3 regions of the Dehalobacter sp. DCA genome follow, and region 1 is predicted to be linked to each of the others. Evidence: riboswitches for the same ligand, from Rfam matches in the RefSeq annotation. Region 1 holds a riboswitch; each other region holds the start of a gene.
The links. Region 1 has a riboswitch for cobalamin ahead of DHBDCA_RS05480 (ABC transporter ATP-binding protein). Riboswitches for the same ligand answer to the same signal wherever they lie in the genome.

Region 1 (5,483 bases):
GGAAGCTTATAGAGATCGATGTCATCGCCGGTGATACAATGCTCGGCAAAAGGAGGGTTCTTAATAACTTTGACCTCTTCGATCCGTTTTTTGATACGCTCGGCATAGGTTTCAGAAACTTTAGACGCTTCGACACCCAGTCCTTTGCCAAACCGTTCTCTGGTGCTTAAGATACTGGTCACCACAGGAAACGCACTGTTCTCTACTTTATCAAAAACCATGACGGGATAACGATGCTCTTTTTCCAGTTCCATAATGAGGGTGCTGATTTCATATGCTCTTTTAACTTCTTCCGTGACATGCTTTACTTCACCATCTCGTTCGAGCTGCTTCAAAAAATCTCTTAAGTCTTGGCTCATGTCCTAACCTCTTTTCTTACTGCATTGTCTCCCGCGAATGATTCTTTATTGGGCTAAACCTGATTTTTTAATGCTGTCATACACCAATTTTGTGATGATTGTGGAAAGAGGCCAGCAGACTGCAATAGTAATCAATGCTTCAATTACGGCAACCTTGATGGGTAACTGGTAAATATTGATTAATCCAATACAAACAACAGCATTCCCTAAAACATTGCAGAGAAATTGGGCGAGAATGTGGTGCCACCATTTTTCCATGGAGCACTTGGCTGCCACCAATGATACGGCAAGTGACCCGATGGCATTCGCGAAGACAAAAGCAATCCACAGCGGGCTGTACCAGATGGAAATGATAGCTTCAACTTCCCCGGCAATGATTCCGGCAGGCTGTTTATAGAGCAGGACAATGAGTGCCGTAAAGGATGCCCAGACCGTACCGTTAATTAAGTACATGCCTGCTTTGCCTGTGGGAAGCAGGTTGTCAATAAAACCTGTAGCCTGACAGGCTATGACAAAGACAATACCTAAGAGAATGGACCCCACGAGTGCTTTTGTGTCGGTTCTGAAAAATTTGTTATTCATAATGTCCTCCTAAAATAAAATATTTTTTATATTTTAGTACCAGGTCAACCCTAAATCTACTTGTTCCCTCTCGTTAAATTGTTTACATGCATTTTGGAGTTATCAAGGTACTAAGTTAACTGTAATGAAAAATAGGATAAAAACCACCATACTGATCATTTCCCAGCTTTTTAAATGCAATTGTTTGCCAAAAGTTCGTTGCTTGCTTCTGCCATAGCCTTTTAATTCCATCGAAAGAGCAATATCTGAAGTATGCCGGACTGTACGATATAGCAACGGCATAAACGTTAACGGAAGATTTTTTATTCTATTTTTAATCCCTTCAGAGGGATAACCCCGAACAGATTGACTCTCTGAAATTGCCAGATATTCCTTTTGCATCAGAGGAAAAAACCGTTTTGTCATAACAACTAACATGGCATAGCGATAAGGAACACGCCATGATATGAGCATTAAAGCGGCATCTGTGGCAGAAGTCCAGGTCATAAACTGAACGGCAGCAAAGGTTATAGCTACCGTGCGGGTAATACCTAAAGCAGCGGCCGGAATAGCGCCAGTATAAACAGATACGATTCCCCACTGCCAAACAAGTTCTCCATCCCGGCAGAACAAAAGCTGTATCACAAGAATTTGCGAGGCTACTAAAAGCATTACAGGCAAAAGTATTTTATATTTTTTTAAATGGTTAGAAAAAATACAATCCGTAATCATTACCAATGCAATCATCCCAATTTCCTGGATCAGATTCTGCGAAAGCAAAGCTGTAAGGATCAGTGTTAAACACCATACCAACTTCGTGCGCGGATCAATTTCTTCAATGAAGGCCATAAGCAATGCCCTCCTTCTGAAAATCTAATCCGATGTCCTTCAATGTTTTTTCAAAAGAACCAATTTTTGGGGTCGCAATATCCAATGCCAGATGGTGCTTATGCATCGCCATGATTCGATTGGTATATTGTTTGGCCAAACTCAGGTCATGGGTAACGAGAATAACCGTTTTACCTTGTTGCTGAAATGCAGAAAGCAGCTCCATGATCAGAGTACTTTGTTCTTCATCTAAGCCTGAGGTTGGTTCATCAGCCATGATAATCTCGGGACCTCCTACTAAAACAGAGGCAATTGCCAGTTTCTGACGCTGGCAGCGGCTGAGCCTATGAGGATGAATATCGGCGTATGCCAACAGCCCGACTTCAGCTAAAATTCCATTCACCTTCTCTTCAATTTCCTCTTCCGGCAGTTTTCTTGTTCTTAAAATAAAAGCTACCTCGTCTTTTACTGTGTTCGTAAAGATTTGAAGATCAGGGTTTTGAAACAGAAAACCTATTTGACTGCGTATGGTTGCTAAATTTCTTTTGGTCAGGGGTTTGCCAAATATCTGAATCGCACCAGCATCCGGGACAAGCAAACCTTCCATTAACTTTAAGAGCGTCGTTTTCCCTGAACCATTGAGTCCAATCAACCCAATAAAATCCCCTTGATTAATGGCTAAATTGATTTTTTCACATCCCTTAAAATCTCCTTTATAGGTAAAGGATAGATCCTTCACTTCAATTATTTTTTCATTTGCTGCCGTAATGTTTCTTGCTGGCCTTGTTTTATTTAAACGTTTCTGATAGTCATCAGGGCTGCATTCTTCTTTGATTGTTCCTTCAGCCATGATAAGAATACGATTGGTATAAGGGAGAATATCACAGGCCCGGTCCATCACCATAATCACGGTAGCTCCCTTTTCTTTATTTAAAAAACCGATATGAGAATAGAGGTCTTGTTTTCCCTTTAAGTCTAATTCTGCGGTGGGCTGGTCTAAAACAAGAATGGGAGTTTCCATAGCGAGAACACTTGCCAATACCACTCTTTGGGCTTGTCCGCCGGACAGTCCATCCGTATTTCTTTGTTCAAAACCCTCCAGTCCAACGAATTGCAACGTTTTTTTGACTCTGTTCTTCATTTCCTCCCAAGGAAGTTCCATATTGGCAATACCAAAAGCCACTTCTTCCTCTACCGTGATACTGACAATTTGATTTTGCGGCTCCTGCATCATATAGCCGATGTGATCGCACATTTTGGCCAGGGGAATATCATGGATATCTTGCCCCATGACCCTAATGGTGCCGTTTAACTGCCCATTGAAAAATTGAGGCGCTGCTCCGGTGATGCTATGGAGCAACATCGATTTTCTCGATGCCGCTTCCCCTGTAATGGCGATAAAATCTCCTTTATTGATGGTTAAGTCGATATCTTTTAACACTTTCTTTGTCTCAGGCGGAAAAGTAAGAGATTCTATTTTAAGCTGTACCGCAGGTTCCATCGGATGAAAGCCTCCATATAAAAATGTAAACTATATACATGTAAACTACATGCATGCAAAATAAAAAAAGTTCCAGTTTTGAGAGATACTAACTCTCAAACTGAAACTTTACCGTCGCTTCATTACGATATCTTTATTGGCAGGTCTTCTGACTCATAGTTTTAACCGACTTCTGTGCCTTCCCAATTTCTCAGTGGCATTGTACAGTCATCACAACTATTTACAGCGGTGGGTCCGTCCAGGATTTGCACCTGATTCCCTATTCTTCTCCATAAGAGACACCAAAAAGAATATATGATTATTACGTATTATTCTAAATGAAATTGGAGAAAAGTCAAGAGAAAAGATGGTGCAGATCCTAACATTTGCAGCCAGAACCGCATTTCCCAGATGAACAGGTTTTACCACCTTTAACTCCATAGGTATTAACCGTTGTAAACCGCTGACTTATTTTATCATCAGCGCACTGCGGACATACTTGTTTGTCTCTTGAACTAACACTACAAAAAACAGAAAACTTGTGACCACACTTTTCGCAAATAAAGTCATAAGTTGGCATTTAATAACCTCCTAAAATATCTTTTCTTCATCAAATCAATAATAAATTCATTGCGTCCCTAACATTATATCCGTATGACATCAGGAGAAAATACTAGCTGGTCTTAATTACAGATCTTTAAATATGTTTCTGCCAGTTTTTTAGACGGCTATAATCCTGTATAATGATCCCTCCATATATTGGCCGTATAATGTTCTCAGATTTCAAATCGCGAAATAATTTTGATACCGTTACTCTTGTTGTATCTGCAAGTTCAGCCAAACCTTGTTGATTGATAAATAATCGCATCCCTTGTTGATCAGCAAGTGCACACAAAGTTTCGATAATTCTATGGTCTACCTTGTAAGCGTAATGTTTTTGCAGCCGTTTTATGTGGTTATTACTTTTCATTGAAAGGTCGTAGAGCAACTCTTCAGTAAGCGTAAAATCAGACTTCATCAAGCTTTTCATTTCCTGAATTGAAATTGCAGCTGCTACTGTGTCTTCAACAGCCGTAAATGAACCGAGAGGGGGAATACCGGTAAACAATGGAGCAATCATAAATAAATTATTTGCACCCAAGACATCAATGAGAACCTCATTGCCTTCTTCGTCAACTTTCGAATATTCAACCGTCCCTGTAAAAATATATAATAGCTTCTCAATCGTAATGCCTTGTTTAATAATAATGCTTCCTTTGGGATATAACAATCTTTCTCTATCCGCAAAAACTTTCTTCCATCCATCTATTGGCGACCGGAATAATTTTGTGTGTTTCAGCCACGGTATATCATTATCACTCATGATTACACTCCCTTGTACTTAGCCTTGTATTTAGACTAATTAATGTGTGAAAATGTAATTATGTTTCCTTGTCCTACCTAAGTCTCTTGGTAATTAGAGACACGGACAGACAGAACTACCCTACCTTGATTATATATTATTGTTCTTCTTCGTGGATACAGTATGCAGATAATGGACATCTAACGACGAGCGTCAATTTAATTAACGCTGGTGAATGGTTATAAGAGTTGTTCTATGTTGCTAAATACTAAGATCATAACTAAAAATAAGATGATTGCTGTCAAAGTACAGAAAAATATTTCCTTAAAGCCAAGGTGCCTCATAGTGACCTTCCTTTATTCGTTAGAATACCTTGTTCCTGTTTCTTTTGGAAAAGGGAATTTACGAACCGTCTTACTTTCATGATGATTTCATTGATCACCCCGACCGGACAAAAATATAAACACCAAAATCTTCTAATAAACAGCGATACAACCAGGATAATACTGAGCAGTATCCATTGCACACTCACCCCCTGAAATCCGAACAGGACTCCAAAAGGCTCATAACTACCTCCTACACTTGGTGATTTCAAGCAAAAGCATACAATCAGTACGATCCAAACTAACATGTATTTAATCTTTTGCAGCCATGTCGCTACATGATGATTACATTTTAGTTTTCCGCCTCCGATTTTTGCCAGTATCTCTTGAATTCCTCCAAAAGGACATAACCAATAACAGTATAGATTCTTCCCGCTTAAGAAAATAATTAATGGAATCCCGACGATCAAAATATACCAAAAAAGATTTTGTTTAAAAGCTGGGAAAAATCCCATTAATCCACTGGCAATGTTCGCAAGCGAAATTGAACAATTAAACCAGAAACCTGTAAAAAATATACTGCATATAAG
Region 2 (5,483 bases), 540 kb from region 1:
TGCCATTCATCGGGCCGGTGTTCAAAACATTGTTGAAAACAACTTAAGGGCAACACAAGGGACAACGATCAACAGGCCAATTGGCAGTTCAAAAAGGTTTGACGGGTTCGATAACCTTATGTTTGTTCCACCTCAAATGACGATGCTCTCTAAATCAGGCGAGACCGCAGTTGATATGAAAGTGACACTGGGCCCTAAGTCAGCCAAGCCTCTTACAGTCAATATACCTCTTCTTATTTCTGGAATGGCTTATGGAATCGCTCTAAGCGAGCCCGCAAAAATAGCTTTAGCCAGGGGAGCAAAGCTAGCAGGGACAGCTACAAACTCCGGTGAAGGCCCCTATCTGAAAGAAGAACGCGACGAAGCGGATAAATATATTTTGCAAATTGCCAATTGGCCATGGGGCTTACGCACGGATCAAGAGATTGCCTCTGCGGACATGCTGGAAGTACATATTTCGCAAGGAGGGCAAAAAGGCGTCTTCTATGTAGCTCCGGATGAAATTAAAGGCAAAGCACGTAAACTCATGGGTTTATCCCGCAATCAAGGGATATCGGGTCTACCTGCTCCTCCCGGTGTACAAAGTGCCGCAGATTGGCCCATACTGGTCAATAACCTGCGTAATAAAGCGAATGGAATACCTATTGCTCTGAAATTAATGGCCACAGATAAAATTGAAGAAGATTTAGGTTTAGCTGTAGATGCAGGGTTTGATGTCATTGCCGTCGACGGAACGCAAGGCGGATCTCTTGTCTCCAACCCCACAATGCAGGATGACTTTGGAATTCCCAGTCTCCATGCGTTAGTTCGCGCGGTCCGTTACTTACAAAACCGCGGAGTTCGAGAGCAGATAAGTCTGATTGTCTCTGGCGGCTATTTTAATCCCGGAAACTGTTTAAAAGCACTAGCGCTTGGTGCCGATGCTATTTATCTGGGTACCGTCCCCTTATATGCCTTAGCCAACAAGCAGCATCAAAAAGTAATCCCCTGGGAACCTCCTACAGTCCTTGTTAGCTATGCATCGAAATATAACAAAAAGCTGAACATAAACTTAAGCGCTGAAAGAGTATCCAATGTCTTACGTTCTATGGCTGTTGAAATGGAACAAGCCATTCGTGGCTTGGGGAAAGCTTCTGTCAAAGAGCTAAACCCTAGCGACTTAGTGGCGCTTGATACGTTCTCTGCTGAATTAACAGGGGTAAAAAGAGCATATTAGTTTAATTATAAACCTAGAATTTGCCTGAATTCTTCTTTTAACTGTTTCTTAAACTGTAGATTCGGCTTCACGGTTACCTTATTTTCACGCAATTGAGGCAGAATCTTGAGGAACCCGTAGTCTTCTTTTTCAGCTGTTTCAATAATTTCCTTTACCTTATAAGATTTTCGCATATTCATTAATCCCCTCCCCCTCTTAAATATCTCGTTCACGATTAATTACCAATTCCTCATAGGCTTCGTTGTTATGACAGATGTTGTTCCAGATACTATCGATGATCATAGCATCGACCTGCTGAAACAGATACTTTTCGCTTTGAACGTAGATGATGGCGCATATCTCACTTCTAAAGAATAAGGGAACAGCCATGATTGATGCGTCGTCGCTGATCCTAAAGTCCTTATTAATAATCGATTCCTGAGCCAGCTCCTTTAATGTGGCTCTATTCACAATCGGTACTTTATTATATGAGGCAATCTCTTCAGATACAATCAGATAATTGCAGTGTGTCTTTCTAATAGTATATAGTTTAAATTGGATATTGATTACCTTTGTTATACTTTTAATAAAATATGGATCCGTAATTTCTTTTCCAATGTTTTTGATATCTTCAATCATTTCCATTATCGATGCGTTATTTAAGATTCTTAATATCCCCATCAAGGCAACACTGACTTCATTCAGCATGGCATTTTTAATAACGGCAGACTCAGACAATATAGCCTCCATGCTAAGCTCTCCGTAAGGTGTTTTAATGCCAATCGTTTTAAAACTTAGAAACGGCAGCTTAATCATTAATAACCATAATAAAATATATAAGACGATTCTTATCGCTTGAAATACGGGTGCTTGAAGAATTTGGGCAAAGACACCTAGATGATCTATATTTATCCCTACAGGATTGCTTAGAAATAACTCCTCACAGAAATAAAGGCCAATGAATACTGCGATCAGTGCGATGAATATCCCCCATATTTGTCTGGCATTTAACCGTTTTAGCTGATAAAGTGTTTTAGACAAAAACGTTTCAAATATGTCTTTTATAATCAAATTATTGCCCTCACTTTTATCCGATTACAGCAACAGTACCAATATATGGTAAGGTATAGTTAAAAATAACTCCTTGTGAAAAAGTAGAAATAATTTCTAATATATAAATATATAAACAGCTCCTTCCAGGCAGTATCCTCAACAGGATCCACTTCAGAAAGGAGCTGTTTGTCCTATACATTCACTTACAAAATTACGACAATTGTTTTTTATTTGGTTTTATCGAATTCTACCAGTTTCTGTGCAAAATCATAAAAATATTTATTCAACGGATGAGTAGGATTAGCCGGCAGCTCCTGGCTTTCGTCATAAGCCAAAGTTGAAACTATCATTGAAGCTGCCGCTACAGCAGGCAGTACGCTTGGAGCCGCTTTGATCGGACCATAAAATAAGAAATCGCTCCACAGGACGGCCGATACTGCATGCACTGCAGCATTCATGGCAGAAAAGCCTTCCCCACCCCATATCTCCCGGCTTTCTTTCCACATATACGTCCCATTAGCAGGAGCTGATCCAACCGGCCAACCGGTTTCCGCTTTGATTTGTTTGCCTGCCAGGGCTGAAAAAGAAATGGACGGAAGATTCATGACTGTCGTATCGATCAAGACCGAGGCAAAATCTTTCGCTCCAATGGCTGTCAGCATTTCACGGCATGCCTGTACCCTGCCGGAAGGAGTCTGGTTCGTTTCATCAAAGACCTGCAGGACCGCGTGTTTGATTCCCAATTCTTTTAATGCCGCTGCCTGGCCGATCATGTCTTTATCCCAGGGTGTAATGCTGTTATATAAAATTTTGTCCTGAATACCAAGACCGGCAGCATATTCTGCCGCATCAAGACGCGCTTTTTCGCCCCAAATGTCAATAGCAAAAGGGCGGTTGCTGATTGTAAGGTAAAAATCAATATATTCCTTCATCTCATCTGCGGAAACCGCTGTCATAGCTACTATGGCAGGTATCCCTGTCTGATCGGACAGCTCTTCCTGCCTGAGAATGTATGAACGGGCTTTTTCACGATCAAATTTCCTGTCACGGCGGCTTTCCAGAATACGGTCTCCATTATGAAACATTGAGGATATCAGCAGAGGCGGATTATCTCCAGGTTGGCCACCGATAATCATGTCACAGATACGGCAAACTTTTGGTGTTAAGTCATATTTAAACATTTTTTCTCCGATATCTCTTTGGATGATTTAGCAAATCGTATTATACCATAGATCATTACAAATAACCATTAATTAACAGCGATTGCCAGATTGAGTGATTATTTAAAAATTAATTTGACTTGACTTTATTTATGATTTTCGTTATCTTAATAGAAGTTGAATATATTTATACAATCTTAGGTGCCCCACTAAGGGGAGAATAGGAAAATCGGTCTAATCCGATACGGACCCACCACTGTATAGACGAGTCCCCGCTGATCCACTGGCGTATGCTGGGAAGGTGCGTTCAGGACGTTTGAGTCTGAGTCAGGAGGCCTGCCTAAGAGGTAAAAGTCTTTCCTGGGTAATGGAAAGCGGCGGTGATGACGGCAAAATCCCGACCACAAGAATATTTGTGGTGGGGTTTTATTTATTTTTAAATATTTAATTGGAGGTTTTTAAATGAGCAGCCTTACAAAATTTCATGGTTTGGAAAATCTGAAAAATGCGACTGAGCAGGAACTTGAAATTGCCTTGCAAGAACTGATGGGTGGAATCAAAGCGCTCAATCAGGAAGCCTTGGCAGGCATGAAAAGCCGTGTAGACGCGAAAATCAAGCCCCTCGGAAGCTTAGGTGTCTTAGAGGATATAGCACAACAGCTCGCAGGCATATTTGGCACCACGCATCCAAAAATCAATAAAAAAGCAGTCCTGCTTATGGCCGGAGATCATGGTGTTGTCGTCGAAGGCGTCAGTGCTGCACCTCAGGAAATCACGAAACAAATGTTCTATAGTTACCTGAATGGCGGTGCAGGTATCAATGTCCTCGCCCGGAATGCCGGAGCAGATGTTATCAGTACGGACATCGGCATTGCCACCCCGTTGGATGCTCCTGAGCTTATGGCCTACCGGGTTAAAAATGGAACAGACAATATGGCGAAAGGACCGGCAATGAGTCGTCAAGAGGCCATGCTTGCAATACTGACAGGTGCAAGAATTGCCGCCAATGCGATTGACTCTGGTGTTAATCTGTTAGCAACAGGTGAAGTCGGTATTGGCAATACAACACCGAGCGCCGCCTTGATCTCTGTGTTTACCGGTCACTCTGTTGAGGATGTTACCGGCCGCGGAACAGGCTTAAAAGATGATGCCCTGATTAATAAGCAAAACGTGATTAAATGCGCAATCGAAATTAATCAGTGTGACCCTGCCACGCCAATTGACACCCTGGCTAAAATCGGCGGACTCGAAATTGCTGCGCTCGTTGGAGCAATCCTCGAAGCTTCCTATCAACGTGTACCTATTATTCTCGACGGCATCATTTCATCTGCTGCAGCAATAACCGCAGCAAAACTGGCACCCCTGTCCACTTCCTATATGATTGCTTCTCATAGTTCAGAAGAGCTTGGACAGCATCTAGCGCTTCATCAGCTTGGGCTTAAACCCAAACTTGACTTCCATATGAGACTTGGAGAAGGCACAGGTGCCGCCCTGATGTTCCCGATGGTCGAGGCAGCCCTTAAAGTCGCTGATGAAATGGCCACATTTGAACAAGCTGCAGTTACCACCGGAGACTTCTAAAATCTGCAAAGAAAGATAAAAAAGACATGTACTAAATAATCCGTGCATGTCTTTTTTGCATAATCATCGATAATGGAAACTCTTGATAGTTTAATTAGATCCCAATCTTTTGCATCAGCTTGTCACTTGCTAATACAAAATTCTTGCCGATAGCTGTCTGCATAAACGCCTGAAAAAGAATTCCGAGGTTTGCAGGGATAAGGATCACTTCGATCAACGGATATACGTTAATTTGAGATGCGATCCATCTGGCAGCCAATGACAACCCGGTAAAGAAAACCATGGAAAAAAACAGACAGCGCCGGTAGCTGGAACAATGAGAACCGCCGGTAAACACCCGTAAAGCCAAAGCAGAAAACATTATCACGAGCGTATACACAATGGTACCGAATATTGCAGATACCCCTACGGTTAGAACTAATTCAATCATTACCCCAAGAAGCAAGGCTAAACCATATTCTATTTTCACTTTATGGACGGCGTCCATTTCTTGA
Region 3 (5,483 bases), 1.5 Mb from region 1:
TGCCCATCAGTACCGTCTCCATGACAGAAAAAGCAAAATCCCCTCCGGTATCCTGGGGGACCACTGCAATCGTTTTGGCAAGATCTTTTTTCCTAATCTTAAAAATATTCTGATCATCGAGCAGGACAACTCCCTTTTGGGGAGTAATTTCTGCGGTAATATTTTTCAGCAGGGTAGACTTGCCGGACCCGTTGGGGCCGATGATGGACACAAAACTGCCCTTGCTGATTTCCAGACTTAAGTCTTCCAGAATATTTTTACTGCCATAGGCGAATGTAAGGTTGCTGGCGATGATTGAAGAATCCACTTATATTACTCTCTCTTTCTTTTTCTTCAGCAGATAGATGAAGAAGGGTCCGCCAAAAAGCGCAGTGATGACACCAACAGGGATTTCCTGTGAACCCAGGCATGTCCTGGCAATCGTATCGGTAATCACCAAAAAGGTCCCACCCACCAGAAAGGAGAGTGGAAGCAGGACCCGGTGATCCGGACCAACCATAATCCTGACAATATGTGGAACGATTAGTCCGACAAAACCAATGGAGCCGCAGGATGCCACGGCTCCCGCTGTTGTCAGGGAGGTGGCCATCAGCAGAATGATTTGCAGTTTCCCAAGATTGATGCCAAGATGCTGGGCGGTACTGTCGCCAAATACCATCGCATTCATTTCCTTTGCTAAAGCGAATAAGACAATCACGCCAATAATGATAAACGGTGCGGCAAGTTGGATATGCTCCCAGCTCTTGTTGGCAAAACTGCCCATGAGCCATAGATAAATTTTATCGATATCATCCGTATTCAAAACCATCAGAAAAGACATGACTGCTGACAGAAACGCACTGAGTGCGACCCCTGCCAGCAGCAGTGTCGTGACAACGACTTTTTTCCCGACTTTGGCTAGGGAGTAGACGATCCAGGTTGTCAGAAAAGCACCGATAAAACTGAAAACAGGAATTTCGATCATGCCCAGGAGACCGCCTGCTCCGGTAATGATGGCGACCGTCGCACCCAAACCTGCTCCGGAGGATACACCCATTACGTAAGGATCGGCCATCGGGTTTTTAAAAAAACCCTGCAGGGTACCTCCGATGACGCCCAGAGCTCCGCCAACCAAAGCTGCCAGAATGATCCTCGGAACACGCAGAGACCAGATAATCGTTTGATGGACATGGGGATAGTCTTCGGCATGAAACCAGTGATTCAATAAAGGTACTTTGCTCATGATAATTCCGGCGCTCTCTTTAAACGAAATATCTGCTGAGCCAACCGTTGTGCAAAAAATGCCCACAGCAATCAAAAACAAGGTGAAGCAGATCAGCAGGTACTTCCAACTTTTCCGGTTTTTTAAAACATCCATGATTAATAGCACCGTTAATTTCCAAAAATTTCAGGATGAATAATTTTTGCGATTTGCTCCAGACCGTCAATGACTCTTGGGCCTGAGCGGCTGATTAGGTTGTCGTCGACTGCATATACCTTGTTGTCTTTCACCGCACTTAAGACTTCATAGCCGGTCCTGTTTTGAATATCAGCTGGGGTATGGGCATGAGTATTGATGATGTAATAATTTGGATCGGCTTGGAGCAGACTTTCCATGCTGTAATTATAAAATTTTTCAGTATTGCCGGCAGCAATATTGACGCCTCCGGCAACTTCGATAAGGTTATTGACAAAACTGGTTGAACCGGCCGACATCAGAGGATCGTCCCAAATTTCCACAAATACAGTCGGTTTGGCGACGTCTTTGAGTTTGGAGGTTATATTTGTCATTCTGGTTCTCATATCTGCAGTGACTTTCTTGGCTTCTGCTTCCTTACCGGTCAGAGAACCGGCCAATTCGATATTGCTGATAACCTGATCGATCGTATCGGCGTCGAGTACAACAACCGTCACCTTCAGCTCTTCAAGCTTCTTGATGACATCTTCCTGCACGCCGGCGGCAATAAAGACCATATCGGGCTCGGCAGCGACAATCGTTTCCAGATTCGGGTTCTTAAATCCGCCCATTTTTTCTTTAGTCAACGCTTGCTCGGGATAATCACAGTAATCGGTTACACCGATAATTTCCTGATCAAGGCCAATGGCAAAAAGTATTTCAGTAATAGCAGGGGCTAAAGAAATAATTTTCTGGGGGTACGCGTCAAGGGTGATCTGTCTGCCCATCGTGTCTGTAAATGTTTTTCCCTTCAAGGCTTGCTCATTTTGCGATGAACAGCCTGTGGCCAGCCCAAGGGCCAGGGTAAGCACCAGGGGCAGAATCAACAGCAGTGCAATTGGTTTCTTCTTCATAATCATTTCTCCTTTGTTTCGATTCATTTTAATAAAACAAAATAAAAGTCTCTTATATTCTAAGAGACTTTCCCATTCTAAGTCATTTAATCATTGAAGGAAGTGTTCTTACCATTACATCATCTTCCCAATCCTAGGCAGGTCTCCTGGCTTACGGGTCATTCTCCTCCCGGCCTTCCCAGATCATATCCAGTGGCATTCGGAATTCGTCTCCGCATACAGTGGTGGGTCCGCGCCGGTTTCCCGGTCTTCCCTATTATCCTTATCCTGAGGCACCTGGGATTAATCATTCATTTCTCATTTCCCTACGCTAACAATATTGCATAGAAGGCACTTTTTGTCAATCTGATTTTTTTTTAGGAATCCTTCCGGCTTTTCGGACGCTTTCCCGCAGGAGATATTCAATGTGAGCGTTGACGCTCCGGAATTCGTCGGACGCCCATTCTTCAATAATGCTGAATAGCCTTGGATCGATACGCAGCGGAAAGTTCTTCTTGTCTGCCATTATCCTGCTCCTGCCGACGTTCTTTAATATAGGGTGCCGGTATTGAGTACTGGCTGGGCTGAACGGTCGGAGACAATTGCCACAAGTAGATTGTTGATCATTGCCATCTTGCGTTCGTCGTCAAGTTCAATTGTCCCGCTGTTTTCCAACTGCTGAATGGCCATCTGGGCCATTCCGACAGCACCTTCCACAATTTTCTGACGGGCAGCCAGGATTGCGTTGGCCTGTTGCCTCTGAAGCATAGCGCTTGCAATCTCGGTGGCATAGGCCAGGTGGGTCAGGCGGGCTTCAATTACTTCCACGCCGGCAAGTGTAAGGCGCTCCTGAAGTTCCTTCGCAATTTCTTCGGCTACTTCCTCGGTGTTGCCCCTTAAGGAAACGTCACCTTCTTCATAATTGTCATAAGGATATTTAGTTGCAACATGGCGCAATGCTGTCTCACTTTGGATTTCTACAAACTGTTCATAATTGTCCACATCAAATACAGCTTTAGCAGAGTCCACCACTTTGATCACGACAACCGCAGCAATTTCAATCGGATTGCCGTCGACATCATTGACTTTCAAACGCTCACTGTTGAAGTTGCGGACTTTTAGGGAAATCTTTTTTGCGGCAACGAACGGAACCGTCATCCAGATACCGGGTTCGCGGATACTGCCAATATAGCTGCCGAAAAATGTCAGTACTTTGGCTTGATTCGGCTGGATAACCTGGATGCCGGTTGAGACAATCAGTGCCAGAAGAAGCAGAACCACTGCCAGTACGATATTCGTGAATCCTGTTTCTTGGACTGAGGCGACAATATTAAATGTTGCAGCAGCTAAAAGGGCTAAAAAAATGAGAATGCCTAAGAACCCGTTAATTTTCCATACTTTTTTTTCGATCATAGTTTACCATCCTTTCTTGGAGAAAAATCCAGTCTGATCGAACTGGATCAAACAGCTGGATCATACATTTAATTGATATGATAATGATATCACTTTAATATAATTAATGCAACTGGTTCTGCGGGCGATTTTGGCAATATGTTTTGAATCTTCTGATCTGGTAAATACTACATAGAGAGTCTTGAGCAGGAGGTACAAGAATGGAAGGTTTAGGGTTTGGGTCACTACTGGCGATGATTCAGCTGGCTTTTGTCTTGGTTGTCGGGATTTATTTCTGGACGATGTTAAGGCAGCAGTACTCGACGAGATCTGCTGTGGAGAAGGAGTCCGTGAAACAAAAAGAAAAGCTGCAAAGAATGCGTAAAATATCTTTGACGATCCCACTGTCGGAAAAGACCAGACCGGAAGTCTTTGCGGAGATCATTGGACAAAAAGAAGGCGTGAAAGCACTTCGGGCTGCTTTGTGCGGGCCGAATCCCCAGCATGTCCTGCTGTACGGGCCTCCGGGCGTCGGTAAAACAGCCGCAGCCAGGCTTGTCCTTCAAGAAGCTATGAAAAATTCGCTCTCACCGTTTAAAAGTGAGGCAAAATTTATTGAAATTGACGGTACGACAGCCAGATTCGATGAGAGAGGGATCGCTGACCCGTTGATTGGTTCTGTCCATGATCCGATTTATCAGGGAGCTGGCGCCATGGGGATGGCGGGAATACCGCAGCCTAAGATGGGTGCAGTCACCAAAGCCCACGGTGGGATTCTTTTTATTGATGAAATTGGTGAACTTCACACTATCCAAATTAATAAACTGCTTAAAGTGATGGAGGACCGCAAGGTTATTCTGGAAAGCTCGTACTACAGCTCTGAGGACAGCAATGTCCCTGAGCACATCCACGATATTTTCCAAAACGGCTTGCCGGCAGATTTTAGAATGATCGGTGCGACGACCAGAAGACCGGAGGAAATACCAGCGGCAGTACGCTCACGCTGTATGGAAATTTTCTTCAGGGCGCTTCAGCCGGAGGAAATTGCAGTCATCGCCAAAAACGCTGCCGAAAAAATTGATATAGAGATCACAGACAGAGCATTGGAAGTTCTTGAAAAATACGCCACGAACGGCAGAGAAGCTGTCAATATCGTGCAGCTGGCAGCCGGAGTCGTTCAAAATGAAGGTCATTGCTGTATCGATGAGGAGAACATCGAATGGGTGGTTACGACCGGACAATACACGCCAAGGCCGGAGAAAAAAATTCCGCCTTTCCCCCAGATAGGATTGGTCAACGGCCTAGCAATCTACGGAGCGAACCTTGGCATGCTCCTGGAAATCGAGGTCACAGCCTACCCGGTCAGGAACCGTAAGGGAGAGCTCTATGTAACCGGAATTGTTGAAGAGGAAGAATCAGGTTATGAGGGTAAAAAAACGCGCCGGAAAAGTATGGCGCGCTCCTCACTAGAAAATGTTCTGACGGTGCTTTGCCGGGAGCATAGGATTGAACCGCGTCATTACGATATCCATGTCAATTTCCCTGGGGGAGTTCCAATGGATGGTCCGTCTGCAGGGACGGCAATGGCGACCGCAGTGTATTCAGCAATTAAGAAATGCAAGGTAGACAATACCGCAGCTATGACCGGGGAGTTATCGATCCGGGGCAGAGTAAAACCGGTTGGCGGGATCAGTGCCAAAATTGAGGCAGCCGTCCAGTCAGGGTGTAAAAAAGTATTTATTCCGCAGGAAAACTGGCAGGCCAGGTTTGCTCACTGGGAAAAGGACATCCAGATCATTCCGGTGGAAACGCTCGATGAGATA

Region 2: it holds a riboswitch for cobalamin, as region 1 does, so the genes downstream of both, cobT (nicotinate-nucleotide--dimethylbenzimidazole phosphoribosyltransferase) here and DHBDCA_RS05480 (ABC transporter ATP-binding protein) in region 1, are expected to answer to the same signal.
Region 3: it holds a riboswitch for cobalamin, as region 1 does, so the genes downstream of both, DHBDCA_RS12895 (ABC transporter substrate-binding protein) here and DHBDCA_RS05480 (ABC transporter ATP-binding protein) in region 1, are expected to answer to the same signal.

What each region holds. Positions count from the first base shown of each region.
Region 1 is NC_018866.1:1,171,804-1,177,286, forward strand. It holds gene DHBDCA_RS05465 (UbiD family decarboxylase) at 1-359, opposite strand, end outside; gene DHBDCA_RS05470 (hypothetical protein) at 405-941, opposite strand; gene DHBDCA_RS05475 (energy-coupling factor transporter transmembrane component T family protein) at 1,044-1,769, opposite strand; gene DHBDCA_RS05480 (ABC transporter ATP-binding protein) at 1,756-3,249, opposite strand; cobalamin riboswitch at 3,370-3,550, opposite strand; gene DHBDCA_RS14855 (FmdB family zinc ribbon protein) at 3,608-3,808, opposite strand; gene DHBDCA_RS05490 (Crp/Fnr family transcriptional regulator) at 3,926-4,591, opposite strand; gene DHBDCA_RS05495 (4Fe-4S binding protein) at 4,911-5,483, opposite strand, start outside.
Region 2 is NC_018866.1:633,061-638,543, forward strand. It holds gene DHBDCA_RS03100 (FMN-binding glutamate synthase family protein) at 1-1,216, shown strand, start outside; gene DHBDCA_RS15380 (hypothetical protein) at 1,222-1,395, opposite strand; gene DHBDCA_RS03105 (hypothetical protein) at 1,412-2,266, opposite strand; gene DHBDCA_RS03110 (tetrahydromethanopterin S-methyltransferase subunit H family protein) at 2,476-3,429, opposite strand; cobalamin riboswitch at 3,591-3,767, shown strand; gene cobT (nicotinate-nucleotide--dimethylbenzimidazole phosphoribosyltransferase) at 3,871-4,989, shown strand; gene DHBDCA_RS03120 (accessory gene regulator B family protein) at 5,084-5,483, opposite strand, start outside.
Region 3 is NC_018866.1:2,671,434-2,676,916, reverse strand. It holds gene DHBDCA_RS12905 (heme ABC transporter ATP-binding protein) at 1-307, opposite strand, end outside; gene DHBDCA_RS12900 (FecCD family ABC transporter permease) at 308-1,357, opposite strand; gene DHBDCA_RS12895 (ABC transporter substrate-binding protein) at 1,372-2,289, opposite strand; cobalamin riboswitch at 2,408-2,584, opposite strand; gene DHBDCA_RS15075 (hypothetical protein) at 2,630-2,794, opposite strand; gene DHBDCA_RS12885 (SPFH domain-containing protein) at 2,818-3,681, opposite strand; gene lonB (ATP-dependent protease LonB) at 3,882-5,483, shown strand, end outside.